2 regions of the Lactiplantibacillus sp. DA1 genome follow, and region 1 is predicted to be linked to the other one. Evidence: riboswitches for the same ligand, from Rfam matches in the RefSeq annotation. Region 1 holds a riboswitch; the other holds the start of a gene.
What was found. A riboswitch is a leader RNA that binds a small molecule or an ion and turns the genes downstream of it on or off. The one in region 1 is predicted to bind preQ1.
Positions count from the first base shown of each region.

Region 2: another riboswitch for preQ1. It lies ahead of RXV91_RS05165 (nucleoside hydrolase); the one in region 1 lies ahead of RXV91_RS14340 (QueT transporter family protein).

Region 1 covers NZ_JAWHTQ010000010.1:14,084-29,316, forward strand. Annotated here, with positions in the region: gene mfd (transcription-repair coupling factor) at 1-2,260, opposite strand, end outside; gene pth (aminoacyl-tRNA hydrolase) at 2,280-2,837, opposite strand; gene RXV91_RS14325 (L-lactate dehydrogenase) at 3,160-4,122, shown strand; gene RXV91_RS14330 (L,D-transpeptidase family protein) at 4,346-5,740, shown strand; gene cbpA (cyclic di-AMP binding protein CbpA) at 5,895-6,533, shown strand; gene RXV91_RS14340 (QueT transporter family protein) at 7,015-7,521, opposite strand; PreQ1 riboswitch class I at 7,530-7,574, opposite strand; gene argF (ornithine carbamoyltransferase) at 7,629-8,651, opposite strand; gene RXV91_RS14350 (acetylornithine transaminase) at 8,644-9,813, opposite strand; partial or broken gene argB (acetylglutamate kinase) at 9,810-10,556, opposite strand; gene argJ (bifunctional glutamate N-acetyltransferase/amino-acid acetyltransferase ArgJ) at 10,572-11,780, opposite strand; gene argC (N-acetyl-gamma-glutamyl-phosphate reductase) at 11,819-12,844, opposite strand; gene RXV91_RS14370 (carbamoyl phosphate synthase small subunit) at 13,112-14,179, shown strand; gene carB (carbamoyl-phosphate synthase large subunit) at 14,172-15,233, shown strand, end outside.
Region 2 covers NZ_JAWHTQ010000003.1:6,112-21,344, forward strand. Annotated here, with positions in the region: gene RXV91_RS05115 (C39 family peptidase) at 1-74, opposite strand, end outside; gene RXV91_RS05120 (YueI family protein) at 882-1,385, shown strand; gene RXV91_RS05125 (DUF554 domain-containing protein) at 1,570-2,247, opposite strand; gene RXV91_RS05130 (MerR family transcriptional regulator) at 2,326-3,150, opposite strand; gene RXV91_RS05135 (cation:dicarboxylate symporter family transporter) at 3,373-4,671, opposite strand; gene RXV91_RS05140 (DUF1440 domain-containing protein) at 5,069-5,572, opposite strand; gene RXV91_RS05145 (FtsX-like permease family protein) at 5,745-6,812, shown strand; gene RXV91_RS05150 (ABC transporter ATP-binding protein) at 6,826-7,503, shown strand; gene RXV91_RS05155 (MerR family transcriptional regulator) at 7,779-8,543, opposite strand; gene RXV91_RS05160 (ECF transporter S component) at 8,728-9,279, opposite strand; gene RXV91_RS05165 (nucleoside hydrolase) at 9,267-10,256, opposite strand; PreQ1 riboswitch class I at 10,277-10,321, opposite strand; gene RXV91_RS05170 (dihydrofolate reductase family protein) at 10,801-11,340, shown strand; gene RXV91_RS05175 (cation:proton antiporter) at 11,413-12,579, opposite strand; gene RXV91_RS05180 (hypothetical protein) at 12,775-13,452, shown strand; gene RXV91_RS05185 (AEC family transporter) at 13,521-14,447, shown strand; gene RXV91_RS05190 (aspartate ammonia-lyase) at 14,700-15,233, opposite strand, start outside.

The DNA of each region.
Region 1 (15,233 bases):
CAAACCGCTGTTCCTCATCAATAATCAGTAGTCCCAGGTCGGCAAAAGCGACATCCTTGGACAGCAACCGGTGCGTCCCCACAACGATGTCAATCTCACCATTCTTCAACTGTTGGACCGTTTCCTTCATTTCCTTAGTCGTTCGGAACCGTGACAGCATGCCGACATTGATGGGATAACCTTCAAACCGATTCAGCATCGTCTCATAATGTTGCTGGGCCAAAATGGTGGTTGGCACTAGAAATGCAACTTGTTTACCGGCCTCGATTGCCTTAAATGCGGCTCGCAAGGCAACTTCAGTCTTGCCGTAACCAACATCACCGACTAACAAACGATCCATTGGTTTTGGCCGTTCCATGTCATGCTTGATTTCATTAATACTACGAATCTGATCCGGTGTCTCCGGATAAGGAAAGTCGTTATCGAAGTCATCTTGATAACTATCATCTGCTGGAAAGGCATACCCCTTCTCCGCTTCCCGCTTGGCATACAGGTCAACTAGTTCATCCGCAATATCTTCAATCTTAGCCGCGACTTTGCGCTTGGCCTTAGTCCATTCCGTACCACCCAGCTTATTAATATGCGGAGTTTTGGATTCTGAAGAAACGTACTTCTGGACCAAATTCAACTGAGTCACCGGAATAAAAATCTTGGCATTATTCTGATAAGCAATGGTGATGTAATCTTGATGAACGCCATCAACTTCTAACGTCTCCATACCAACGTACTTTCCGATCCCATGATTGACGTGCACCACGTAATCACCTGGCTTTAAATCCGTATAACTCTTCAACCGTTCGGCATTAGCTAAGGTCTGACGGCGCGGTCGCTTCTTAGCAACCTTTTTGAACATTTCCTGTTCCGTCACTATCACTAACTTACCATCAGGAAATTCAAAGCCATTTTGCAAGCTACCCTGAACGATTTGAACTGCACCCGGCTGTAGATTAGTCGCCTTGGTCATCACTGCTTCAATTTCAAAATCATCAAGCGTATTACTGACTTTGGTCAACCGCTCAGCTTCCGACACCATTAAGACCACTGTCTGTTGTAACTTGTGCCAACGGTCCAACTCCGTCTTCAAAGTTGGTAATTGGCCGAAGAACTCCTGCATCGGTCGAGTTCGGACATTCGTCACCTGAGCTAACTTGACATTACCAATTCCCTTTTGAAACAGTGAGATCAAGAGTTGTGCATGATGGTCATCACGTAATAAATCACGGATATCATTACCATAACTCGCACTCGCCAGCACGCGATGATGTGCTAATTGGTCAGTGACCCAGTCGGCTTCCTGCGTTAACAATTGTTGTTCACTATCGAGTAGGCGGGAATATTCTTCAAAGACCACGAGACCATCAGCAGCCATGTAGTCAAAAATACTCGTCTTACGATCATATAAATACTCACCATATAATAATAAATCGTTACCAATAATACCCTTTTCCATATCGGCAATCGGTTGCGCTAAATTGTCGGTCAAGGTCTGACGTTCCGCTGGTTTAAGCTGCTTACTCTCGGTCGTCATCGCCGCCTTTAGACGTTGGGCTCCCGCCTGCAGCATATCAGCTGTCAGTATAAAATCCGTTGCCGGTAAAATCGTATAGTCATTCAGATTTTCCACCGATCGTTGTGTTTCGGGATCGAAATACTTCAGCGTATCGATTTCAGTATCGAAGAAGTCTAGTCGCAACGGATAATCTGCATCTAACGGATAGATATCAACGATTGATCCCCGCACAGCAAAATCACCAGGACGAGCAACCAACTTTTCCTTAACATAACCCATGTCGTGCAGTTGCCGTTGTAAGACTTCTAAATCAATATCTGTACCAACTGCTAATGGTAACGTCGCTGCTTGAAATTGCGCAACAGGGGGTAAAAAGCGTCGTGCGCCAGCGACCGAAGTGACAACTACTGCCGGACTGTCACTCAATAACGCGTTTAATGCTTGAACTCGTTGTGCCCGTGATTCCGGTGAACTAGTTGCCACCTCCGTCGCAATCATCTCTTCAGCTGGAAACAAAAAAACTTGTTCTTCGTCTAAAAGACTAGTCAAATCATCAACTAATTGGCTCGCGTGAAAGCCATTATCAGTTACGATCAGTAATGAATGCGTTAATTGATGAAATAACGCACTTAAATAAACTGTTCGGGCCGAACCGTTTAATCCCGTGATCAATTGCCGACTATGCGGGCTAATTCCCGCCAAAATCGTTTGAAAGTCAGGCGTTTGCTCAACAATCGTTTCAATATCCATTCTGTTGTTTCCTCCCGGGCTAGTTATATTGATTCATAACTGCCGCAAAATCATCATTTGCTAACCAAGCCTCAATCGCTGCCAACGCTGTTATCTTCGCATTATTGAATTCAGTTACTTCGGCCGGCGTAAATTTACCCAATACATAATCCACGACACTCATCTTCTGGGGATGGTCAATCCCAACTTTGACCCGCTTGAAGTGCTGATCGCCAACATGATTAATAATGCTCTTAATGCCATTATGGCCACCCGCTGAACCCTTTTGCTTTAATCGCACTTTGCCTAATGGTAAGTCCAAGTCATCATGGATGACGAGTAAATTCGTGGGATCAACATTGTAATAACTCATCAGCGGTCCCACTGCCCGTCCAGAATCATTCATATAAGTGGAAGGTTTAACAAGTAAGACCTTCTCACCATCCTGAAAGGCCGTTGCAACCTGCGCTTCAAACTTACTCGTTTGAAACGTAGTATTAAGGTTGTTAGCTAATTCATCAACAATCATAAAACCAACGTTGTGCCGCGTCTGTGCGTATTGTCGCCCAATGTTTCCCAATCCAACAATCATTTTCATAAACTTATCTTCTCCTATTACTTTGCATACCAAAACAGGCCGAACCGGTATCGACCCGATTCGGCAACTTTGCGTAGCGCGACGGACTAACTTGCCGAGCTACTCACAGGTGATCAACGGCTGTGCCAGTCACGTGTTTAAAAGTTAGCGTATATTAAGTGCAGTAAGTATACCACAAAGGGCTTATCGACGCCCGTCAAAGAGTTTTAAGCGCATTGTTAATAATTATATTAAAAGCATGTTCAATTTAGCACTTATTTTGCACAAACATGGTATACTTCATTTGTAAAACTAAATTTTCACTACGAGAGGATGACTTATTTTGTCAAGCATGCCAAATCATCAAAAAGTTGTGTTAGTCGGCGACGGCGCCGTTGGTTCTAGCTACGCTTTTGCCATGGCACAACAAGGAATTGCTGAAGAATTTGTAATTGTCGATGTTGTTAAAGATCGGACAAAGGGTGACGCCCTTGATCTTGAAGACGCCCAAGCATTCACCGCTCCCAAGAAGATTTACTCAGGCGAATATTCAGATTGTAAGGACGCTGACTTAGTTGTTATTACAGCTGGTGCGCCTCAAAAGCCCGGTGAATCACGTTTAGACTTAGTTAACAAGAATTTAAATATCCTATCATCCATTGTTAAGCCAGTGGTTGACTCCGGCTTTGACGGCATCTTCTTAGTTGCCGCTAACCCAGTTGACATCTTAACTTACGCTACTTGGAAATTCTCTGGTTTCCCAAAGGATCGCGTCATTGGTTCAGGGACTTCCCTAGACTCTTCACGCTTACGCGTTGCGTTAGGCAAACAATTCAATGTTGATCCGCGCTCCGTTGATGCTTACATCATGGGTGAACACGGTGATTCTGAATTTGCTGCTTACTCAACTGCAACCATCGGCACACGCCCAGTTCGCGATGTTGCTAAGGAACAAGGCGTTTCTGACGAAGATTTAGCCAAACTAGAAGATGGCGTTCGTAACAAAGCTTACGACATCATCAACTTGAAGGGTGCCACATTCTACGGTATCGGGACTGCTTTAATGCGGATTTCCAAAGCCATTTTACGTGATGAAAATGCTGTTTTACCAGTAGGGGCCTACATGGACGGCCAATACGGCTTAAATGACATTTACATCGGGACACCGGCTGTGATCGGTGGCACTGGTTTGAAGCAAATCATCGAATCACCGCTTTCGGCTGACGAACTCAAGAAGATGCAAGCTTCCGCCGCAACTTTGAAAAAAGTGCTTAATGACGGATTAGCTGAATTAGAAAATAAATAAACTTTTATCTAAATTAAATATATGATGAGCGCTCGCCTATAATAGACGGGCGTTTTTTGTGTTTGACTGCGGATAAACTAGCAGCCCATTATGCTTACACTTTCCTAATCTAAATGCTATTTTTAAAACTTTCTTATCACGATTACCGGCCCTGAAGTTTGCACTCATGTAACTTCTGTTATAAGGTGAGAATATTACAAATATATGGAGGACCAACTTAATTATGAAACATAAACGTGGACTAATGATTGGGGGCAGTCTCCTCGGTCTCCTAGTCATCGGGTACGTTGCCACCAGTTTAATCTGGCAACATCAACAAACGTTCCTCACTAACACTTCCATTGCCGGCGTTGATGTCAGCGGCAAAACTGCAGCTCAAGCCGCACCGAAAGTTAACCGGGCTTTAGAACATCGCACTTATCGGATTATTGAAAGTGGTCAGACAAAATATTCATTCACCAGTAAATCAGCCGGAATTACGATCAACACTAAAAACGACCTAACTAAGCTAGCAGCCAAGCAAAACTATTGGCGTTGGCCCCTCGCACTGTTACAATCCGCTCAGGCTGATGATAGTGCAGCAGTTGGACAGCTAACAATCAATCACACTGATCTGAAAAATTTACTACAAAAGATCACTACAACCGCTAATCAAACTAACCGCACTAAAACTGAAAATGCCAAGTTAGTTTATCGACATGACCAAGTTGAAATTAAGAAGGAAGTTCAGGGAACTGAGCTGGATCAAGCCAAACTCAAGCGCGTTGTGACTAAAGCCATCAGTAATGGTGACAGTCACATCGCCCTTAAAGCGGCTTATGTCGCGCCAACCGTCACAAGCACGAGTACCAGCTTAAAAACGGCTAAGGCCAAATCAGCTAAGTACGCCGCTGAAACGGCTACTTATAACATCAACGGCCACAAGTTCACGATTCCCCATGATTTAATCCTCAGTTGGATCAAAGTCGATCAGCAAGGCAAAGTTAGTTTAGACCAAAGCGCTGTTCTAACTTACGTAAAACAATTGAATGATAAGTATCATACCTATCATACGACGCGTCAGTTCAAGAGTACGGCGCGTGGAACCGTATCCGTCAGTGGCGGCTTTTATGGCTGGACCATTAAGACCGAAGCGGAAGCAAAGGCCCTCGCTACTGAGATTTTGAAAGGTAAAGACTTTACCCGCTCACCAATCACCAGTGGCTCTGGATATAACAACAAAGGTACCGACATTGGCAACACCTATGTCGAAGTTGACAAAGAAAATCAACACATGTACGTCTACGTCGATGGAAAGCTCAAAGTTTCAACGGACATCGTTACCGGAAAACCCGGTAAGCACGCCACAACGACTGGTGTATGGTACATCTGGAATAAGGAAAAGAACGCGACCCTTAAAGGTGATAATGACGACGGCTCAAGTTATTCCCAACCAGTTTCTTACTGGATGCCGTTCGATGACACTGGCGAAGGCATTCACGATTCGTCATGGCAGCCCCAGTATGGTGGCACTTGGTACAAGAAGCATGGCTCGCATGGTTGTGTAAATACACCACCTTCCATGATGAAAAAAGTTTTTGCTGCCGTCCCAGTCGGCACACCAGTCATTGTTTTCTAATTTAAATTTAATTTAAGTGAGCCGGTCTGATACCATTCAGACCGGCTTTTTAATCCAATTTGGCCGTCGTTTAACATCATAATGATACGTGTAAGCGGCCGTTTTATGGTATTATTTATTAAAACAAACTAATAAATCTGGGGGACCAACTGCTATGCTATTAAAAACACTCGTTAAGCCTAAAGAACGCCTCGTCACCATTACGGCGGACGCGACCTTAGAGGACGCCTTGAAAGTCTTGGAAGATTCTGGCTTCCGCTGTATTCCAATCTTAGATGAAACCGGTCATATCTTCCGCGGTAATATCTATAAAATGCACATCTATCGGCATAAATCACGAGGCGGCGACATGTCGCTTCCCGTGACGACCTTGCTTAAAAACGCCACGAAGACGATTCAAGTCGACTCTGCTTTCTACAATATCTTCTTCTCCATCAAAGATTTGCCATATATCGCAGTGCTCGATGAACACGGCTATTTCTATGGCATTCTCACCCATACACGTCTGCTTGACATGCTCTCACAATCTTGGAACGTTAACGTTGGTAGCTATGTTTTAACAGTTGTTTCTGTTGGTGAACGTGGCGACTTGGCAGCCATGGCTAAGATTATTACGAAGTATACTTCAATCGCTGGCTGTCTGACTTTAGACGTTCAAAACGGTACTCTGGGTTACCGGACGCTCTTCACCCTACCAGAAAATGTCGACAGTGAAAAGCTCAAACGGATTATTGACAACTTAAACCGTAAACAATTCAAAGTTATTGAAGTGGAAGATCTACAAGCTGAATAATAACAGTTGCCCCGAGGTTAACTTGGGGCTTTTTTAATGAAATGAATTTTCAGATCAAAAGCGGCCAACTTAAGACCGCTGGAAACAGTTCGAATTAGCGTAAACATGTCTGTCTGAAGCATCCTACCGCCGACCTCCAGACATCTCTGTCAATCGCCGGAATGTGGTGAGCGCAGATTTGAGTCGAAAAATCGCGTCTCAAATACTGGCCGTTCACGCCCTAATGCCATATTGACGAAACGTGCTCGTGTCAGCTGCGTTCCAGCAATTGCACCCAGCCCCGGAGGTCGAATTAGGACGATCATTGCTGCCGAACAACTAACAATCCAAAACACGTTGACTATTTCAAAATAATCAACCAAAAATCAAATCGGCCACCTTTCATTTCATTAAATGAACAAATAAGAGACCGGCGCAGTATGCGAAAAAATCATCTTCACATACTACGCCGGTCGTTCTTAATATTAAATTCAGTCACACCCTACTGAATCCGGTCACTAAAGTGCAAGACCCGATCCAAGCTGTACATAATTGGCGCGGTGATACTCATGATAATCAACTCTGATAAAGCGGTTGTTAGATACGTCGGCCAAAAAGCGACGCCGCTACTCATCATGGTAATCATCAATGCGATCATAAACATCGAAACGGTGAATAGCGCGATATTCAGTAACATCCGCTGCCAAACCGTCTTCAACTTGGGGGCCAACCACGTCAATACTAGTAGTGCTAGCAATGATTGACCACCACCAAAGAGAACGTTGAGGAGACTTGCTCCCGGGCCAAAGGCGTCAAACAAAATAACGCCGGCAACAATCCCCCAAATATACTTACGATTGAACACAGCTAAGTGATTCAATCCTTCAGAAACGCGGAATTGAATTGCACCCGATGCCAAGCTAAAAGCTGCGGGGCCTAGGCATAATACAACATACATTGCAGCGACCAGGGCGTTGATAATCCATGGTCGAATTTTTGATTGTGTCATTCGCTTAATTCCTCCTAGTTTTTTAACGTGGGATGGTTACGAACCACGTATTGATTGAAACAAAGCGAATATAATCGTAGCACGCTCTAGTAGTTCCCGCAAGCTTGCTAATTGAAAATGCTGGTAGGAATAAATAAGTTACCTAATGTAGCCGCCATTACCGCCTTAATTGCTGGCATCCGGTTGCCGGCCTCTTCAAAGACGACTGCCTGCTTACTCTGGAAGACATCATCCGTAATTTCAAACGCTGTCATTCCGTATTGCTGGCCCAATGTGGCCCCTAGTTGTGTCTTGAGATCGTGTAGTGCTGGCAAACAGTGCATGACAATCGTCGATGACTTGCCAGTGGCTTCAAGCAGCGCATCGTTGATTTGAAACGGCAATAATTGTTTGATCCGCTCACCATAGTCGACCTGCTCGCCCATCGAGACCCAGACATCCGTATAGAGCGCATCAGCTTGAGCAACGGCTTGTTGCGGATCAGCTGTAATCACGACCGTACTCCCGGCTGCCTGCGCATACTGTTGGGCCAAAGCGACAACTGCTGGTGCTGGTTGTAACCCTGCCGGGGCCCCGATAGCCATATTGATTCCGAGCATCGCCCCCGCTACAAGTAAACTATTGGCCATATTATTGCGACCATCACCAACGTACGCCAGTGTCAGTCCTTTCAAATGACCAAAGTGTTCCTTCAACGTTAAAAAATCCGCTAAAATCTGTGTGGGGTGCCACTCATCGGTCAATCCGTTCCAGACTGGAACACCGCTATAGGTCGCCAAGTCCTCCACCGTGCTTTGCTTAAATCCCCGAAACTCAATACCATCATACATTGACCCTAGCACTTTCGCGGTGTCAACAACTGATTCCTTCGTTCCAAATTGAATGTCGTCCTTACCTAGAAACTCTGGATTTGCGCCCAGATCATTGGCCGCCACAGTAAATGCGGAGCGCGTCCGCGTTGACGTCTTTTCAAATAACAACGCAATATTTTTCCCTTGTAAATACGGGTGTGGAATATGGTGTGCTTTAAGGGTCTTCAAATGACTAGCAAAGTCAATTAAATACGTTAATTCAGCTGGTGTGAAGTCAATCTCCTTTAAAAATGACCGACCTTCAAATTGATTATTCATTCGTCGTAACCTCCGTCGTCAAAGCTGTCAGCACTTGTGCAATCTGGGCAATACCCGCTAATAGATCGGCTGGTTGCATCACAATTGGGGGTAACAAGCGCAACGTATTATCGCCGGCCGATAATGTCAATAAGCCCTCTGCTTGCAACTGGGTGATGACCTGATTAACTGGAACTCGTTCATCTAAGTGGATCCCAATCATCAGCCCCTTACCCGTGACGCGTTTAACTACTGGTAACGGCTCAACCTGGGTCGTTAGGGCTTGCCAAACAAGCTCGGCATGGGCCCGAACAGTCGTTAACAAAGCTGGTGTTAATTGTGCCAACACACTCTTCGCTGCAGCCATGGCAACGGCATTACCGGCGAACGTCGAGCCATGGCTACCCGGACCAAAAGCCGTTGCTAATTGCCGTCGACCGACCATAGCGCCCACTGGCAGTCCATTTGCCAGACCTTTAGCGACCGTATAAATATCAGGATCCAGTCCATAACCCTCATAGGCCATCCGGTAGCCAGTCCGACCGATTCCCGTCTGTACTTCATCGATGATTAATAAAACGCCCATCGCCTGACACTTGGCATTCACAGCTTGCAACCATGCTCGCTTACCAGCAAAAACGCCGCCTTCACCTTGGACCACTTCTAAAATCACGGCCGCCAAATCCGGCGTAATTTTGTCCAAGGCCGCGTCATCGTTATAAGTTGCAAACGTAATGCCTGGTACTAATGGCGCATAACCGGCCTGAATATGGGAATTGCCCGTCATCGACATGGCGCCATAGGTCCGACCGTGAAATGAATGCTGAAACGCTAAAATTCCAGTCTTACCCGTGTACTTACGTGCTAGCTTCAACGCTGCTTCATTGGCTTCAGTTCCCGAATTGGCAAAGTATACGAGGCGGTCCTCACCGTTTACTAACAGGCCCGCAACGGTATCTTGTAACTCATTTTCGTACAAATTTGACGTGTGCCAAATGTGTGTCAATTGTTGGGTGGCAGCGGTTTGAATTTGGAATTGTTGATACCCAAAGTTGCACACCCCAATACCCGCCGTAAAGTCTAAGTAGGTCTTACCATGGTTATCAGTCAAATGAACCCCTTGACCATCCGTGATGGCAAATGGAAAACGTTGATAGGTTGGAAAGACGTGTTGCATGGTCATACGGCCACCTCCTGAATAATTGCAGTTCCTGGTTGATCGATTGCATTTGTAATCACAGCCTGCTTGACCCCCGTCTGAATAGCCGCAATGGCAGCTTGTACTTTAGGCTGCATGCCCGCAGTAATCACGGCCGTCCTAATCAGTTGCTGGGCCTGTTGCGGCGATAGTGACGTCATCACATTGCCATGATGCATAATACCTGGAACATCGGTCAGCAACACTAACTTCTCAGCATGTAGCCGCTGTGCCAGGACGGTTGCTGCCATATCCGCGTTGACATTGAGCCACTGTCCCGTGGCCGTTAACGCTAAGGGGGCTAAAACACCGATATGTTGCGCCAATAATTGTATTAGTTGCACTCGATTGACACTAGTGAGGCGGCCAACATATCCCAGTTGTTGATAATCGATCAGCTCGCCAGTCAATAACTGGTTATCCGCCGCGTTGAGCCCTAACACTGGTAATTGATGCTGTGTCAATTGTGCGAGTAACGCCGGTTGCGCATCGCCCAGCAGTGCTAATTTAGTTAACGACAAAGTCGCCGCATCCGTCACCCGCAAACCATTAACCTTGTGGACGGGGACGGCACACTGCGTCATCAACCGATTGATCATTGGCCCACCACCGTGTACGATCAGAATCTGGTAGTGCTGTTGATACCACTGTGCGATCTACTCAAAGAAAGCAGCGCTCAACTGGCTGATCGCTTGGCCCCCAATTTTAATCACAATTAATTTTGTCATTTTCACTACCTCCGCCTAAGTATGATAGCTCGCGTTAATCTTGACATAGTTGTAAGTTAGATCACAGCCCCACGCCTGACCACTCGCCGTTCCATGGTGCAAATCGACATCGATAATAATCTGCTGATCATGCAAGGTTGCTTGCACCGCCGCCAAATCAAAGTCGACAGCCAAGCTCTGCTGCACGAGTAGGATGCCGTTCATTTCAATATCGACCATTGCTACGTCGATGTCCGCATCAGTAGCACCAATCGTACTAATAATACGGCCCCAGTTCGGGTCTTCTCCAAAAATAGCTGCCTTGACAAGGTTTGAGCCAACGATCGCCTTAGCAATTTGTTGACCATCAACCGTCGTAGCTGCGTGGGTCACATTGCACTCAACTAACTTAGTCGCACCTTCACCGTCAGCCGCAATTTGCTTGGCAAGTTGGCCTAAGACATAGTGCAATGCTTGATTAAAAATATCGTAGTCTGCGGTACCGGCTTGTAAGCTAGGATTATCCGCCAAACCATTCGCTAACGTGACTACCATATCATTAGTAGACGTGTCCCCATCGACCGTAATCTGATTAAACGTCTGATCAACATTGGTGCTTAGCATCGCTTGTAGGACGTCCCCATCAACTTGCGCATCGGTTGTTACAAAACCGAGCATCGTTGCCATCTTGGGATGAATCATACCAGAACCCTTGGCAAAACCCGTCAAAGTAACCAAATGGCCACTAAGTTCACACTGCACACAGACGGTTTTCGGATGTTGGTCCGTAGTCAACACCGCGTAGGTCACGGCATCGCTCTTGGTCGGCGTCAATTGTGGCAGGCCATTTTCAATCTTGTCCATCGGCAACTGGGTACCAATCAATCCCGTTGAAGCCAGACCAATCAAATCAGGAGTAACGTTTAACTTATTAGCCAGCCAAGCTTGCTCCTGTAGGGCATTCTGCCACCCTTGTTCACCAGTACAAGAATTAGCGATTGCACTATTCAATAACAGACCTTGCAATTGATGATTCTGGTCGATCATTTGTTTAGTCAGCTTGGTCGGCGCTGCTTGAAACTGATTCGTCGTATAAGTTCCAGCTGCACTGGCAGGCACCTTTGAAAACAACCAGCCAAAGTCTTTCTTGTGACGGCGCAGACCAATATGAATACCATCACTATAAAATCCCGCTGGCCACTGAAAGGCGACCGTTTCAAATTTCGTATTCGTTAAAACTTGCATCTACATAACTTCCTCTCTTATCACACCATATTCACGATTCATGGAAATACAGGTAACGTTGGCAATCCGGTCGTAACAGCAAAATCAAAATAGCGATTGAAATTCTGAATTGCCTGTCCCGCGGCCCCCTTCATTAAGTTATCAATCACGCTCACAACCACAATGGTATTCGTGACTGGATTGTAATTTACCCCGAGCGCACAGTTGTTAGACCCGATGACATCTTTGATCGTCGGCATTCCCGTCGGTAGCACTTGCACAAACGGTTGCTCGTGATAGGTTGTCATAAATGCATCCCGGATCTGTGCTGTCGTCAGTGGTTGCTTTGCTTTGGCGTAAATCGTTGCCATGATCCCCCGCGTTACCGGAATCAACGTTGTTGTAAATTCAATCGCAGAAATGGCTGGCCACCATTGTTGCAACTGTTGCACCATTTCAGGGATATGTTGATGCTGATTCAATTTATATAAGCTCACATTGTCATTGACAGCGACATAATGACTAGCGGCCGTTGCACGCTTGCCAGCACCAGATAACCCGGACTTGGCATCGACCACAATCGAAGTCGGCTCAATCAATTGTTGTTGCACAAGTGGGGCTAGTCCTAATAATGTAGCAGTCGCATAACACCCAGGATTAGCAATGTAAGTCGTCAACGGTGATGGTATATCAGCCAAGCCGTAACTAGCCTGCGCTAGGGCGGTAACTGGTGCCGGAGCACGCTGATACCAGTGCTGATACTGCTGCGGATCACGTAAACGAAAGTCACCAGATAAATCAATGACTGGAAAATGGGCAGCAATGAATGGTAAGGCCAGTTGGCACGTAATTCCAGCTGATGTCGCGAAAAAGACCATCGCATTATCGTGCATAATGGCAGCCGCATCGAACGGTTGAATGACTGCCGTTTCCTTCTGGTACATGGTCGCCACCGTCTTTAATGGAACGGCAGGGGCATCTGCATGTCCGTACAAGTGAATACCATCAACTTGTGGATGTTGTTTTAAAAGCTGGTATAGTACCATGCCACTGTAGCCCGTAACGCCAACTAGTGCGACTTGCATATAATCACCTCAAATATTCAAAAATAGTGTCTTAACCGCATATTCATGCAACGAACATGTTTCACACTATATTCTCATCGTTTTAAAAATGCAAGCTTTATTGGTAAAATATTCATTTTTATTCTTATTTTTGAATAAAAATAGCTTTATTCAGCGTTTTATACACTAACTGTGTATTTTTAATTGACATCCATCAAAAATTGCTGTTTACTTGTTCCATTAGCAAAACGATTTTTTAATCAAATCATCAGAAAGGGTGCGATTGGGATGAACAAGTACTTAACATTAGCAGATGGCACACAGTGGATCGGAGCGGCAATCGGAGAGCGCCAACTAGAGACCGCGGGACGCATCGTCTTTAATACAGGAATGAGCGGGTATCAGGAAACGCTGACTGATCCGTCATATTTAAACCAAATGATTGCTTTTACCTATCCACTAATCGGTAATTATGGGATCGATCCGACCGTTTCACAGGCCCCAACGGTTGGCGCTCAAGCCATTATTGTTCACGAACTGGCCAGCTTCACTGACCACTACACCAGCCGCCAGTCACTTGCCAATTTTCTAACGACACACCACGTTGCCGGCATCGAAGGGATTGATACTCGTGACTTAACGATTCATATCCGCGAAACAGGCTCCCAGATGGCAATTTTAACTAATCATCCCGTCACTAACTTTAAGTCCAAGCTCGCTACTTTAACTTCACAGGACTTAGTAACCACGCCACTTCCCGCCATTACAGCTACCAAGCAGCCCCGTATCGCCATCCTCAACTTTGGTGAAAAAGCAGCAATCAGTGCTGAATTGCAGGCACGTGGGGCTGATGTTATTGTTCTACCACCAACAACTAGCATCAAGGCCATTGCTGCCTACCATCCTGACGGTATCCTGCTATCCAATGGTCCTGGTGACCCTACTGATTATGGGGACTGCTTAGCAACCATCCGCCAGTTGGCACATCGTTATCCGCTTGCCGGTATTTGCTTAGGTCATCAACTGATTGCACTTGCGTATGGTGCTCGGACTTACCAGCTTCCATTTGGTCACCACGGACTGAATCATCCCGTTCAGGCTTGTGTCGACGGTAGCATTATGATGACTTCGCAAAATCACGATTACGCGGTCGATCCAGCCTCAATCAAAGCTACACCACTAATTGTCACCCATACTGAACTAAATGATAGTAGTATTGAAGGACTGCGGCTACCTCATCAAGCGGTCATGTCAGTACAGTTCCATCCTGAAGCACATCCAGGGCCCAAAGAAGCCGGTCAATTTTTCGATAATTTCTTACTAACCATTCAAAAGGAGGCGGTCATTAATGCCTAAAAATACAACGATTCATACGATTGCTGTCATTGGCTCCGGCCCAATTAAGATTGGGCAAGCCGCTGAATTCGACTACGCTGGTACCCAAGCCTGTCTGAGTCTTAAAGCAGCCGGCTATCACGTTATTTTGATCAACTCGAACCCAGCGACCATTATGACTGATACGACTACCGCCGATGAAGTCTACTTAGAACCCTTAACTTTAAATAGTGTCACCAAAATCTTGCAAGCGACCCGTCCCGATGCCTTGCTACCAACCCTCGGCGGTCAGACAGGCTTGAACTTAGCAATGGCCCTAGATCAAGCTGGAGTCCTTAGTGATTTAAAAATTCAATTATTAGGCACGTCACTCGCCACCATTAATCAAGCTGAGGATCGGGCAGCCTTCAAGGCGCTTATGAATCAACTTCAGCAGCCAATCCCGGCAAGCACTACCGTTCACGATATTGCTAATGCATTGATATTTGCTGAAAAGATCGGCTATCCAGTCATTGTTCGTCCAGCCTTTACGCTCGGAGGAACTGGCGGCGGCATCGCCAATAATGCCGCCGAATTAACCCAAACGTTACAACGCGGACTAACCATGTCACCCGTCACCGAATGCCTGATTGAACAAAGTATTGCAGGCTTCAAAGAAATTGAATTCGAAGTCATGCGCGATAATCAGGGCACTAAGATTGTTGTCTGCTCAATGGAGAATTTTGATCCGGTCGGCGTTCATACCGGTGACTCCATCGTTTACGCACCAGTTCAGACTTTGACCGACACCGAATATCAACAGTTACGGACGGCGGCGTTAACCATTGTCGAGGCGCTCGATATCAAAGGCGGCTGTAACGTTCAGCTCGCTCAAGATCCACAAAGTCAGCAATACTATGTCATCGAAGTGAACCCGCGGGTCAGCCGTTCATCCGCACTGGCCTCCAAAGCGACTGGCTATCCGATTGCCAAAATTGCCGCCGACATCGCGATTGGTCTAAATCTAGCGGAAATCAAAAATCCCGTGACACAAACGACCTACGCTGCTTTTGAACCCGCCTTAGACTATGTCGTC
Region 2 (15,233 bases), on a different contig from region 1:
ATGACCCCCAAAAGCACCATGGCAATTATGACCAGCGTCCATAACCGACGCCGTTTCCGTAAATGTCTTGGCATTTGTTACCATCCGTTTCTATTTTAATTTGATAAGCTCAATTTACTAACATACTATGTAGTATCATACCATGAACGAGTTAATAATACACCTTTATAATCTTAAATAAAAGGCAACTTCAAATTGGGCTTAGGTCAATATTATCAAGGCTTAAGGTGCCATCCTCACCAGCCACTGTCTCAATCAGTTTAAAGTGTCGTGAGCATTCATTTTATTACAACATCAATTCTATTTCCGGGCTAGTTCAAATTTTAGCCCGCTAGCCAGTAAATCATCTTTATCTACCAGAATTAAGATTTTTTCAGCCATTAAAGTTATTTTGCTTTATGTATAGTAAAATCAACTGACAAATTAAAAATTCACTATTTATTAAAAGCAAGGCCCACTTAACTTACTATTATTATGTTCTGGAACTTACGAAACAATCATTCTTACAATGGCCCTTCACGAATTTCTCACGCGGTCTCATTTACGCTAAATATCAAACTGCTGAGCATTGCCTTGTTAAACTGCAAATCAACATTTTACAAGCTTTAACGTTACCACAGACTGAACAAATCAGTCATCAAGACTTCACGACTAGGATTGGTCACACTGGCAATGATCTCAGTAGCATCACCCGACTAATCAATAAGCAACGTACAACTTACTACCAAGTCATCGATAATACATTTCAAGCCCAATTACAGTTAAAGAAATCGAATAATTAAACTAGCTTTTAAAAATAAGTTGATTAAAGCGTTTTCTTCATTACAATAGAAGTAAAAGCAATTCAATTTTACTATTACCTGTGAAAGGACCTGACCGGCATGGCTAATTCTGAAGACCAAATGGACAAACACTTACAATCCGCAATATTCGGGGCCCCCGTACTACATCCAGATGAACAACATCGCAATCTCGGTACGTTTCACGAACGTATTGATTTGGGCATTACCTTCACCCAAGCACTCATGCGTGATTACTCGACTGAACTCAAAAGTGAAATGGCCACCCATCCTGATTATCAATTACTCCTCCACGGATTATTGGATGAAGATATCCTCAATCGTTACGTTAAACTTGCCAACCAACAACAAATCAAGTTTGCAATTCGCAACGATTTAATGTATCAACATACACCCGCTAGTCTCGCCATTGCGCTAGTAGCAAACTGTGCCATCACGCCCACCACAATCGACATCGATGAGCGTTTTCCGGTACCAGCGCTTAGCACAACTACTGATTGGTCGCACGATGTCCTGATTGATCACATTCATCGTCATTTGGAACGGAATCGTGAACTTTTTGGCATCAAACACCATCTGATTTGAGCCGTCGGGCTATTACACCAAAGCCACCATTTTAGGTCGTTTCACCGACTGTCCTAAAATGGTGGCTTTGGTGTAATATTTTCACTTCATGCGACTATTACTTTGGTTGAATTATGGTGAAATCGTATTAATTAGTCAAATTGCTATTCAGTGATAGCCGTTTATTTCAAAATCGTCATCGACTTTAGAATAATTGCATGACACTAATCACGATAGGTGGCACTAATAGAGCCGGCAATAAGTTCAACGTACTAAATTGCTTGATTTTTAGCATTCCTAAACCAGATGCCAGAATTAAGATGCCACCAACAATTGTCACTTCATTCAGCAACGCGGTACTTAACGCCCCCTGTAAAACCAGCGCCAAAACATATAAGCTGCCTTGCCAACAAAACAGCACTCCCGCCGCTATCGCAATGCCAAAACCAAATGTCGATGCTAAAACAATTGACGTAATTCCATCTAACATACCGTTTGTAAACAAAAACGTATAGTCATGCTTTAAGGCCGCCTCAATCGGTCCCAAAATAGATAGTGACCCAATGCAATATAGCAATACCGCAGTTGCCAACCCCTCTGCTAAGTTGCCACCGGCCAAGCGACTCACCCAGCGATCAAAATGGCCCTGAATATCCAAGGCTTGGCCAATTAGGCCACCGACTGCCAAGCTAACAATAAAGAGCACCGGGTACTTGCTCTGCGGCATCCGCTGCACGACCGCGTTAATCCCAATCACACAGGCCGCCAACCCTAACGCTTGTAGTAATATCGCATGATAGGCTGGTTTAATGCCCTTTTTAAAAATACTGCCTACCAAGCAACCAGCTAAAATCATGCTCGTATTAAAAATTGTCCCAATCATAGCTTCACTCCTTGTACTGATACCATATCTTGCATACTAAATTGACGTATCCGACCAATCATAATTTAGTATAAAGTCTCAAGTAGCTTGAGAGTCAATTGGAATTTGAATCTGGGTAATCGACTGTGCAACCTGATCAGTAATCCCGTAATCAATCAACGCCGTCTCAACTGCGGTTCCTGTCACTTGCCACCCCTGCTCATGACAATCTGCTAACAATTGCTGATACTGAGTGGGAGCATCCACATGCGTGCCATGAAAAATACGTTGTGCGTAAGGCCCAGCTACTAGCCGTTCTTGCTGTACGGGAATCGCATCACCGGGCTCAAATACTAGACAGATTCCTGTATAGCGTTCAAAGTGCCCGGTTTGGACCGCTTGCTGATCAAGTAGCAGTGCGACCTTACCTAAAAAGATTTCATTTGTTACACCGGTCTGCTTCCGTAACTTAGCAATAACCAATTCAATATCGTCTTGTGGTCGATATGGCTGCCGCAACGCCACCATTGGCCGTTCCGGGAGTATTACCCGTTCAGTCCGATCAAAATTGGCTGTTTGCGCCATTTCAATCTGAGCCAAGCGATTATTAATCCGCTGTTGAACTGCCGTTAGCAAACGTAACTGCATCTCAATTTGCTGGTTTTGCGTCGTTAACATATGTATTAACTTTGGTAACTCACGGGCCGCAAAAAAATCAGCGATGGTCGCTAGTGACATACCAAGCGCCCGTAAATATTTAATCGTACTTAAACGCTCAAATTGTGGCGTACCATAATAACGGTAATGACTATGGGGATCAACTCGGGCTGGCGTCAATAGCCCAATTTCATCATAATAGCGCAACGTGGCTACCGGAATATCAAATAACTGTGCAAGTTGTCCAATCGAAAAATCAGTCGCCATAATGCCCCTCCTTTTGCAAATACTTTATTAATGACTAACACAACGCATCCTAAATGACAATTCCTACCACGGACACATAATAAAACAGTTGCGCTCAGAATGGCATTTCTGAAACGCAACTGTTTTATTTATGACTCATCAGTAGCTGTCATCATTGAAGCACTTATCATTATCGTTCGGCTTCATGTTACTAATAGCCACACTAATCACCGCGAGCGACTATTATTTAGCCGCTGTTCGGGTACGCCCCGCTCGAATCTCAGCCAAATACTGGTCGCTTTGAGCCGTATCGAATTCATGTTCAGACTTACCAATAATAACTGCGGCTAACGAATTACCGACCACATTGACAACCGTTCGACCCATGTCCACTAAACGGTCAATCCCCGCAATAAAGGCAAGTCCCTGTACTGGAACGCCAATCGTCGAAATCGTCGCGAGCAGAACAACGAATGAAGCGCCCGGAACGCCAGCAATCCCCTTTGACGTAATCATTAACACGATCAGTAAGGTGATCTGCTGACTCAGCGACAAATGAATCCCATACGCCTGTGCTAAGAACAACGCTGCTAACGATTGATAGATTGCGGAACCATCTAAGTTAAATGTATACCCAGTTGGAATAACGAATGAGACGATTCCTTCACTAACACCATACCTTCCCATCTTATCGATAATTCGTGGCAAGGCTGCCTCCGAGCTTGCCGTTGAAAATCCAAGCACCATTTCGTCACGAATTACCCGTAGTAGATGCCAAATATTTAAACCAAACAGCTTACCAACAATCCCCATCACAACCACAATGAAGATTGCCATGGTAATATAAGCGAGAATAATGAAATAACCTAGGGGCGCCAGCGCCTTTAAGCCCATCTCTGCAACCGTCACTCCAATCAAGGCACAGACGCCAATTGGGGCGGTGTGCATGACCCAGTTAGTCACTTTGAACATCGCTTCAGCAACAGCATTCATAAAGTCCAAAATAATTTTGCCCTGTTCACCGATTGCTGCAGTTCCTAAACCGAAAAAGACGGCAAAAAAGATAACCGGAATCATGTCACCAGCAGATAATGATTTAAAGACATTAGTTGGGATAATTCCCATGATTGTTGACCAAATGCCATTGTGAGAAACCGTCTTAGCCGTTTGAACGTACTGACTAATATTCGACGCATGCAGTTGATGAATATCAATATAATCGCCAGGATGAAAAATATTCCCCATTAGTAATCCCAAAGCGATTGCAATCGTCGTCATGATTTCAAAATAGATAATGGTTTTACCACCGATGCGACCTAACTTCTTAAGATCGCCCATATTAGCAATTCCCGTAATTAAGCACGCTACCACAATTGGTAATACAATCATTTGTATTAGGCTGATGAACATGGTTCCAATATTTTGCATGGCCGTAATCGCCGTCTTGTTGCCATAAAAGACAACCCCTAATACGATTCCCAGCACTAGCCCAATTAAAATTTGCCAGCCCAAACTCAATCGAAACTGGCGATACCGTTTCATCTTTCCCTGCTTTTCCAAGCTACTTCCGCCCCATTCTCATTTATGGATGTTTTCATCAAATATTGCACACAATATTAATATTTTAGCACATTTCTGCTGAATATGAGAATTAAATTAAAAAGATAAGTATCAGAATCTGTTCGTCCTATCATAGTGCCTGTTATTGTCAATTATTTTCCTCATAATCATCATACTACTTTAACTAGCACGTCTTTTTTTACTAGTAAAATACGAACATTAATCAAAACAGCGTTAAATAAAACTAGCTTGATTAGAACTTTTAAGCTTGCTAACCTAGCTAGTCTTTTAATTTAGTCTCATATTCAATTATCATAATCCATGAATCTGCTTAACATGTCAATAACCGATAACCTCAGTAACCGACTGCTTTTAACATTTACTTTGAGCGTGTCATCCGGTCATAGATTGCGGCACTGACCCAATCAGCAGTCCACATCCATAAGACATGTCCCACGGCCTCTGATACATGCTCCGTCATCGGCTGATCCTTAGCAGCAGGAACGGTACCCAGTGCTGGTAAGATACCATGATGAAAAGCCGTCCAAACGCCTAATCCGTACAGCGCACTGCTCCCCCCCTTAGCTCGGGGATGCTTGCGGGCCCACAAACTATAAGCCACGGCAAACGTTGTTGAGAAACCAAAATGCATCACATAGCTGACACCAGGCAAGTCATGACCAGCATATGAATACGTTGCATGCGTAACACTGGCGGGAATGCCCATTTGTTGTAATAATTGTTGTGGGGGATTCGTTTCATCCCGTTCCGGCGTCCGTGGTGGTAAAATATTCTCCCACCCTAACTTAACCAGACCAGAAATCACACCGCCAGTAACACCAGCGATAACGGCGGCCCGATGATTGAACTGCTTTTTCACCATTACTAAATTACCTACCTCTCTATATCAATAAGTCAATCATACCAGCCAAAGCAAACTTTTCGAAATGATTTAGCTTGACGACTAAATAAAAAAATTGATTTATCGAAATTAACATGTTATTATGATCACATTGATTTATCGAGTGATAAATGAAATAAGAGGAGGAATTGACATGTATTTAGGCCTAAAAGAAATGAGTCATGAAAAACTAAGATACGGATTACTTAGCGGTGTTTTGCTGCTAATTGCGCTTGTCGTCTTTATGTTGGCGGGACTTGCTAACGGTCTATCCAATGGTAATCGCCTAGCAGTCGACCAGTGGGATGCGCAAACTGTCTATTTAAATAAGGACGCGAACCAGACATTATCTGCCTCCCAACTCAAATTGGCAGATCAAGATCGCATTCAAGGCAATGACGTGGCTCCATTAACTAGCTTATCGGGAACATTACGAACAGCCAACAATGGTCTCAAAACAACCGCGAGCGCCTTTGGAACCACTCGCGATAGTTTCTTAATGCCTAAAGTTGTCACTGGACATCAGATTAACGGTAAGAATCAACTGATTATCTCCGCGGCACTAAAGGATAAGGGTTACAAGTTAGGGCAAAAGGTTCGGATTGGAACCACTGACCAAAAAGTAACCATCGTCGGCACCTTTAAGGCAAGTACTTATAGCATTGCTCCGACAGTCTACACGGATGTTGCCACACTCAATCGGCTCAAGGGTAATCCCGTCACTAGTGGTGATCAACAACCAGTTAATGCGTTCGTGACCAAGAAAAGCCATTTTAAGAATCAGCACCATGGTGATATGCAACGCTTGAGTATTACGACCTTTATTGAAAAGCTCCCTGGTTACAGTGCCGAACAATTAACACTAAATACCATGATCTACTTCTTGTTCGTCATCGCTTTAGCCGTTATTGGTATTTTTATGTTCGTCTTAACCTTGCAAAAGCAAGCCCTATTCGGTGTCTTAAAAGTACAAGGAATTGGTACCAAACATATTTTAGCAGCTCTACTAACCCAAAGCGTTGCAATGGCCATCATCGGCATTGGTATCGGCCTTTTAATTACGCTGGGATTAGCTCAAATCATGCCTGCTGGACTACCGTTTGCCATTAACTGGCCCCAATTTGGAATTTATAGTGTGGCGCTCTTACTAGCCGCAGTCATCGGTGCCTTGCTCTCATGGCGTACCGTTGCCAAGATTGATCCCGTTGTTGCCATCGGATAAGGAGGATTTCATTATGAGTCAACCAGTTTTAGCTTTACAAAATATCAACAAACAATTTGGGCACGGCCACACCGCCGTTAACGCTTTGACCAATGCCAACTTTGAAGTCAGTGCGGGGCAATTCGTTGCAATTATTGGGCCATCGGGCTCTGGCAAATCAACCTTTTTGACGATTGCCGCCGGATTACAAACACCCACTAGTGGGCAAGTTATCCTCAATGGGCAACCCTTATCAAATCAAACGGAAAAACAACGGTTAGCTTACCGTTTTAATGAAATTGGTTTCATCTTGCAAAGTTCTAATTTAATTCCATTTCTAACCGTCCGTGAACAATTCAAACTCGTCGATAAGATGGCCCGGCGCAAATTCAACCAGGCTAGCACTGATGAACTGCTCTCGGAATTAGCACTCACTGAAGTCCGTGACGCTTATCCTAGCGACCTTTCAGGTGGTGAACGCCAACGCGTTGCCATTGCTCGGGCACTTTATAACGATCCAAGTGTTATTTTAGCCGACGAGCCCACCGCAAGTCTTGACACACCAAGATCTATCGACGTGGTCAAGCGCCTTGCTAACGAAGCCCATCACCATCAAAAAGCCATCGTCATGGTCACACATGATCAACGTCTGATCGACGATTGTGACGTAGTTTATCAAATCGAAGATGGTCAAATGAGCCGGCGTGATTAGTAAGCTATAAGCACAAAACCGTCCATAAATCATTAATACTTAAAAGGTCTTCTCCAAAACAATACTTGGAGAAGACCTTTTAAGCTTACACGGCCAATTACGGCGCGTATTTTACAGATTATTGTTATCACAACTAACTTTTAAGCAGCCATCGTTTTTCGAATATTGACGCTTAATAACCGCTGATTAAGTCAAGCGGCGCATCCACTAACCAACAATAGTGCTACCACTCACTTTGCCCTGACGCCATGGCTGGATAACACGGCGTTGACTAATTAATTTTGTGGCTCAGTATACTGTTCAATACACTGGACTAAGATGGCCGTAGCCCCGTTGCCCGCACGGCCATCATAATACTGACGAAATCGCGGGTCTGCTAAATACAGCTGCGCTAATCCACGATGCATCGCTGGCTGATACTGCGCCCATGCATAACCCAACCAGTCACGATGAAGTTGATAAATCATTGCAGCGCGTTCTTCGGTCGGTTGTTGTAATTGTTGCGTTAAGGCCAATAATAATCGTTGCTCCGTCGCCTGCATAGTTGCGTAATCCGTGGCGCTAAGTTGAGTAAAACGTTGATTTGCTGATTCGACCGCCTGCTCACCATAATGTTGGCGAGCTTCTGCGCCGTATTTAACTTCATGTTCATCTAGCTGTGTCTGCTTAAACGCCGCAAACTTCTCCTGATCATTCATTTGATTGCCCTCCCGTTGAGCCGTAATCGTCGTTTCCATCAAGGTCAACAATTGATCTAAATGTCGCCGTTCCTGTTGCAGCTGCTGATATTGTCGCTGAAGTTGTGTCACCACGACCGCTGCTGGTTGCTCTAGCAATGTCGCCATTGTGACCAATGGGATCTGTAACTGTCGGTATAAACAAATCCGTTGCAATCGATTAATCTGGGGTGTCTCGTAATAACGATACCCGTTGTCACCGATAAAAGCAGGTTTCAATAACCCGATTTCATCGTAGTAACGCAAGGTTCGCACACTAACACCAGCTAACGTTGCTAACTGCTTAATCTGATACGCCATCATGGTCACTCCTTTCAACAAGCTTTACTATAAGGGCTAACGTAACGAGAGGGTCAAGTCGTTATCATCATTTTACTCAAAAAGGGCGACTGATGCGTAGCGTACCGCCTCAAGTCGACCTGACAAAATATCATTTAATTGATAGGTAATTGTACCGGCAGCCAAACTATTATCACAATGATCCAAACTAATTTGCTTGCGGTAACTTATATCGTAAGGCCCGGTACACTAAAGCAACCACGTAAACAGTAATAAAACGATCCAAGTAATCCGTTCCCGCTTGAATCAAAAAAACGGCCACCGGCTTACCCATTCCTGTTCCTAATAATAACTGAATTAGCATACTAGACCCTGATGAGGTGATTCCATGGAACAAGATAACCGTGATTGCCGTGGATAGTAGCGTTCCGGGAAGCGCGATTGCCCCAGCCAACCACCAACTTGAACGCCAAGTTCCCGGCTTAACTCGTTGATATAACCAGCCTGCCATGAATCCCGTTAACAGCTGAACCGGCATGAAAAATAGTGAATACAAGTCAGTCGTGGCACCAACAATTACCCCCGTGGCACCCCCCACCAACATTCCGCCAAGTGGACCGAACACAGCCGCGGCTAGTACGGTCCCAATTGCGTCCAAATAAATAGGTAATTTCAGCATCAACGCGATGTTACTGCCAATAATATTCAGTGCGATACAGAGCGCTAGTAACGTAATCGTACGGGTCTTTATTTTTCGCATAGCGTTACCAATTGATGCAAGACACGTGTCAAATCAGGCTCAGTCGCACCGATGACAGTCGTTAAGAACAATCGCCAGAAGGCCCCAACATCAACGTCCGTCATCACTTGACTATTCACCGTTGCATGCCAAAAATCATGATCATCAACAATCGATTGACCGCGGGCGACACCAGCCGTGGCTACCGTCGTGTAACTGTCAAAGCCATGCAAAATCGTCGAATCAAGCATGCCCGCCACAGCCAACGGGTCATTGATCACACAGCCAATCACCCGCTCATACTGCCAGTGGAAGTCAAAGTAAAACTTGGTAATTTTTTCAATAAACATCCCCATTGTGGGATTAATATCTTTAATATAAGTCAACAAACTAGGCGTCAACACAATCTTACGAGTAACGTCTAAGCCAACCATCTGAATTGGAACCGGCATCAAGTCAAACACAACTTTCGCCGCATCTGGATCACACCAAAAGTTGTACTCCGCAACTGGTGAACAATTGCCATGGCTACGATAACTGCCACCCATTAATGTAAATTGATCAACTTGCTCAAACAAGTTCGGGTCGCGCTGTAGTACCGTTGCAATGTTCGTCAACGGTCCCAACGCCAAAATCGAGGTGGTGGGCGCCTCCGTCAATGTAGTCTCGATGAACCTAGCCGCATCTTGAATCGGTCGCACTGCTGTTACTGCTGGAATTTTGCTATTGCCTAAACCGTCGTCACCATGTGTATCTTGAGCACTGGTATACGCGACTTGCAGCGGGCGATTAGCCCCTAAGTAGACCGGAATATCTAACCGATCAGCTAAATCTAGAATCTTCAGTGCGTTTTCCGCACCAATGTGGGTCGGCACATTTCCACAAACAATCGTAATCCCAATCACATTTAGTGCCGGTGATTTTAATGCCAACAGTAGTGCTAAACTGTCATCGATACCGGGATCACAATCAATAATAACGTTACGCGTCGCATTCATTCTCTTACCTCCGATAATTGAAGTTCTTGGTTTTTTATCCTGGGAAGTTTACGAACCAGGCCAGCTCCCCCCTGTGAATCACCTTCAGGAGTAACCGAATTTATGAAATGCTAATTCAATTATAGCGGACCATTTGACAGTTGAACACCACTAATATTTAACTTTTAAACCAGGTCCAGCGTTAAAACGACTGCGAGATTGTCATGTTTTGGGTCTTTCTCATAACAGTATCATACTGCCTAATCAGTAGTCCCGTGACCAGCCATAAGTTTCTCTCTGCCAGTAGCTAGCACGATACAATGTAAATTGTCACATTTAATACACATCGTGCTGGTTAAGCTGCTATGGAGCATGATTAAAACCAACTAATAACTAGCATAATACGTATTCAGTATATTAGATTACCAATTGTTCTGCTGCCCCCACAATAATAGCCAAGCAGCGTCGCTTAATTATGTTACTGAACTTTTACCAGAGTTCAGCAAGTGTGCAACTGAAAAACATGGTACAATATGACTACTAAAGATAAAGTAGGTGTCGAAACATGCGTAAAGTTCAGTTTTATGGGGCCATTTCAATTGACGGTTATCTAGCCACAAAGGATAATCGTTTAGACTGGTTGTTCCAAACAGCCGGTGCTAATGATGCCCCCACCGAAGCATTTATGCAGCAAGTTGATACCGCCATCATGGGTCGCCATACTTACGAATATACGATGGAACAAACCACTGATCAACTCATTAATCCATATAATCCGGCGACCCACAATATTGTTATGACTTCACAACCACATACTGGTGACGAACGTACTCAATTCACTAATACACCCGTAACCGAGATTGTTAAAAAATTACGGCGCGCCACGGGTCATAATATCTGGATTGTTGGTGGTGCGGGTGTCTTGATGCCACTTTTGGCTGCCAACTTGATCGACGAACTATACATCCAGATTGCACCAATCATTCTGGGTGACGGTATTCCACTATTCAACGCTATTGACCAGCAACAACGCTTTGAATTGGTGACCACCAATCAATATGGTCAACTTGCCGAAATTCATTTTCAGCGATTAACTGTCGACTAATTACCAAGTAGAAAAGGACCGGCTTATTTGCAATTTTTGCAAATAAGCCGGTCCTTTTCAATCGCCAAATTTTTATCCTTCAGCTTGCTTTTTGACTGCTTGACGCAGTAGTAGTGGTGCAATCAGCGTCGTTAAAATGATTGCCGTGATGACTGCCGAATAACGATCAGCTGATAGTAATTTGCCTTGATAACCAATCTGTGCAATGATCAGTGCCATCTCCCCACGTGACACCATGCCGGCGCCAATCTCATAGCCGCTTAACCAATTAAAGCCCGCCAACCGTGCGCCGACCCCGGCACCAATGAGCTTAGTGGCAATTGCCGCGACGGTAATCACAACGATGAACCAAAAATCGTTCAAGAAACCATTGAATGACATATTCAGCCCAATACTAACGAAAAAGACTGGGATAAATACGGCATTACCAATGGGTTGAATATGCTCATCGATAACTTCATGATAGTCCGTCTGACCAACGGCGATGCCGGCAAAAAACGCTCCAATCACGGCACTTAAACCGATTGTGTCCGCTAAGTATGAGAGTCCAAAACAAATCACTAGTGACATCAGCGTGATGGATGTTGGAACCAGTAGCGCATTCCCCACGGCCATTAAATGTGGCACCACCCACTTGACCACAAAGTACAGCGCCACAAAGAACGCTAACTGAATCGCCAGCGAGAGTCCCAAGTTGGTTGATGTGTGACTACCGCCACCACTGACTTCACTACCAAATAAGCTGATCATCAAACCCAGAATCAAAACAGCCAGGACGTCATCAACGACCGCTGCGCCTAAAATCGTCGTCCCTTCTTTACCATCGAGGGCGCCTAACTCTTTGAGCACTGCCACGGAGATTGAGACCGATGTTGCCGCAAACGTGACACCTAAAAACAAACTTTCAGTGGCGTTAAGGTGAAATAGTTGGCTACACCAGTCAATCGCCGCAACGGGTAGAATGACCCCCAGAACCGCAACTAACAAGCTAGGACGCCAATACTTCTTCAGCAATTTCCAATCGCTCTCTAATCCGGCCATGAACATTAAAATAATCACGCCAAGCTCCGCGAAGTCTTTGATAAAACTTGTTGCCGAGACCCAACCTAATACGGCTGGGCCAAGTACGATTCCACTTAACAATTGACCAATCACCGCGGGTAAGCCCATTCGGACACTCAGGTGACCCGCAACCGCCGTAACAATTAAAATCAACGCTAAACTACCAACATAATCCATTAAAAGCCTCCTAAAAAAGGGCACTACAAGCTCTGACTACCCAACCCAAAAGTAGTCCGAATTCTTGAAGTGTCCTTCAACCGTAAAATCTATTGTGCAATCAGTATAGCATATTTTTCAGAACCTGGCCGTGACATCCGCTCGTGAAAGCGGTTATAATAAGCCATATACTGTTAATGGAAAGGTCGCTTAGTCGTGTTGAACATCCCTGATTTTCGTCAACGTTTTATATTTTTAATTTTTTCCATCCTATTGAATTCCGCTGCCAATGCACTCACTATCGCAACTAGTCTGGGGAGTGCCGTCTGGACGGGCTCTAGCGTTAACCTAGCTGATTGGACGCACATTTCATTGGGGACGACACTATTACTATATGGGGTGGTCGTTACGATTCTCAATCAGTTGCTACTCGGGCATTTCGATCGCCGACGCTTCATCTCCAATTTACTTTATATCGTCCCATTTAGTTATCTCGTACAATTTATCGGTTACTTCTGGGATTGGTTACAAATTCCAGCGTTGCCCTTGATTCCACGGTTGATCCTAAACGTGCTCGGCTTATTAGGCATGGCGGCCGCCGTTTCGATTTATCAACGTTGTAATTTAATTCAACATCCAAACGATGATTTATCATATATTTTACGATTTCGGTTTCTACATGGCTCTGCCATAATTGCCCAATGGACAAGTTACTTGCCACCACTAACAATCATCATAGTATCATTCTTTGCAACGGGACACTTGCAGGCCATTGGCTTTGGAACGGCCTTTGCTCTAATTGCACAAGGCGCCATCATGGGTTGGTCAGATCGCCATGTCTTTCCACACCTCAAGCATCACGTCGATGTCGCCCAGGCTCATCATCCGGCCTAAAGATGTGTTGACAAAGCTCATGCTTAGCCCCAATAATGAGACTATTCTAATTTATTGGACTGAAGCAGATGAATCTAACACAACTAACGAGTCAAATTATCTTAATGTTTATACTGATGCTAGTCGGCTTGCTTATTAATAAGCTTGGCTTCATGCACGCCCAAACTTCCACCGACTTAACGAATATTTTGCTATACATCGTCTCACCCTGCTTGATTATTCAAGCCTTTGAAAAGACGTTTTCAGCCGACCGCTTGCAAATGCTGGCCCGAGTCATTGCTGGAATTGTGATCATTTATCTTATCATGATCATCGTGACCCAACTGCTCTTCAAACAAGTGGCTGATACCAATTTACGCCGTATCATGCGCTATGGTTCTGTCTACTCTAATGCTGGCTTTATGGGAATCCCACTAACAAGCGCCCTATTTGGCGCAACCGGCGTCTTCTTTGCAGTGGCGTCATTAGCAGCCTTTAATATTTTCAGTTGGACGCACGGCATCAGTCTATTTACTGGCCGTCAGGGAAACCGCCGGGATAATCTTAAACAGATCATTCTAAATCCCAATATTATCGCCATCATTGTGGGCCTATTCATCTTTGTCACGTCATTTAAATTGCCAACTATCGCCAACAGTGCCGTCAAGTATGTCAGTTCGGTCAATACCCCATTATCCATGATCGTTATTGGGAACAGTTTAGCAGACGTTAAGCTTAACCGTGCGACACTCGATAAACGTCTTTGGTTAGTCATCTTATTGCGTAATTTACTGTTTCCATACTTGGCGATTGTTGTTCTCCAGCTAATGGGGATCACTGGCATCCCATTATTCACCACGGTTTTAATGGCCGCTTGCCCAGTCGCCGGAATCGTCGTCTTGTTCTCGCTCAAAGTCCATGGTGAGCCTGGGCCAGCCGTTGCCCTAATGAGTATCTCAACGATTTTAAGTGTCGTTACCATTCCAATCGTCTTTGCTTTGGTCAACTTACACTAATGTGCCTCACTGCTTTTAGTTGAGACTAAATAAACGACAACTAAAAATGAGCCATCAGAATTTTTCATTCTGGTGGCTCATTTTTAATGACTAACATTTGAGATACGGCTTAAGCTTGGATTCACTGTGTTTTAGTAATTACGCTAACTTGGGTTTGTGCTAAGTCGTGCGACGTCAATTGGCTTTAAACTGGCTGATGTCAACCTTCAGAATTAAGATATCTCAGCCATGAATTGCACTGCAAAATAACGCCTACTTTGCAACCGTTCGTAGTTGTTCAATAACCTCTGGGCGTGGCTGGGTGAGTCCGGCCGGTGAAAACAGCTGCTCGACCAAATCATCGCTAAGCAAGCGACGTCGATGCAATACTTCAGGAATCGCTTGGTTAGTGGTGAGCGCTTCTTTAATCAGCGCGGTAGTCGTCTCGTAACCAAGGTATGGCGCCAAAACAGTTGCCGTGATGGCCGAATGTGCCACTTGATCCGCACAGCGCTGACGATTGACCGTCAATTGCCGCACACAGTGATCGACCAATGTTTCTAAAGCCCGCTGTAAATGCAGCTCACTGGCTAGCAATGCCCGTAACATAATCGGCTCAAAAGCGTTTAATTCTAATTGGCCTGCTTCTGCTGCCATTGTTACCGTCGTATCATGACCAATCACTTCAAACGCAACTTGGTTAACAACCTCCGGAATAACCGGATTGATTTTACCTGGCATAATAGAAGAACCTGCTTGCTGCGCGGGCAAATTCAATTCACCAAAGCCAGCTTGTGGGCCGCTCGC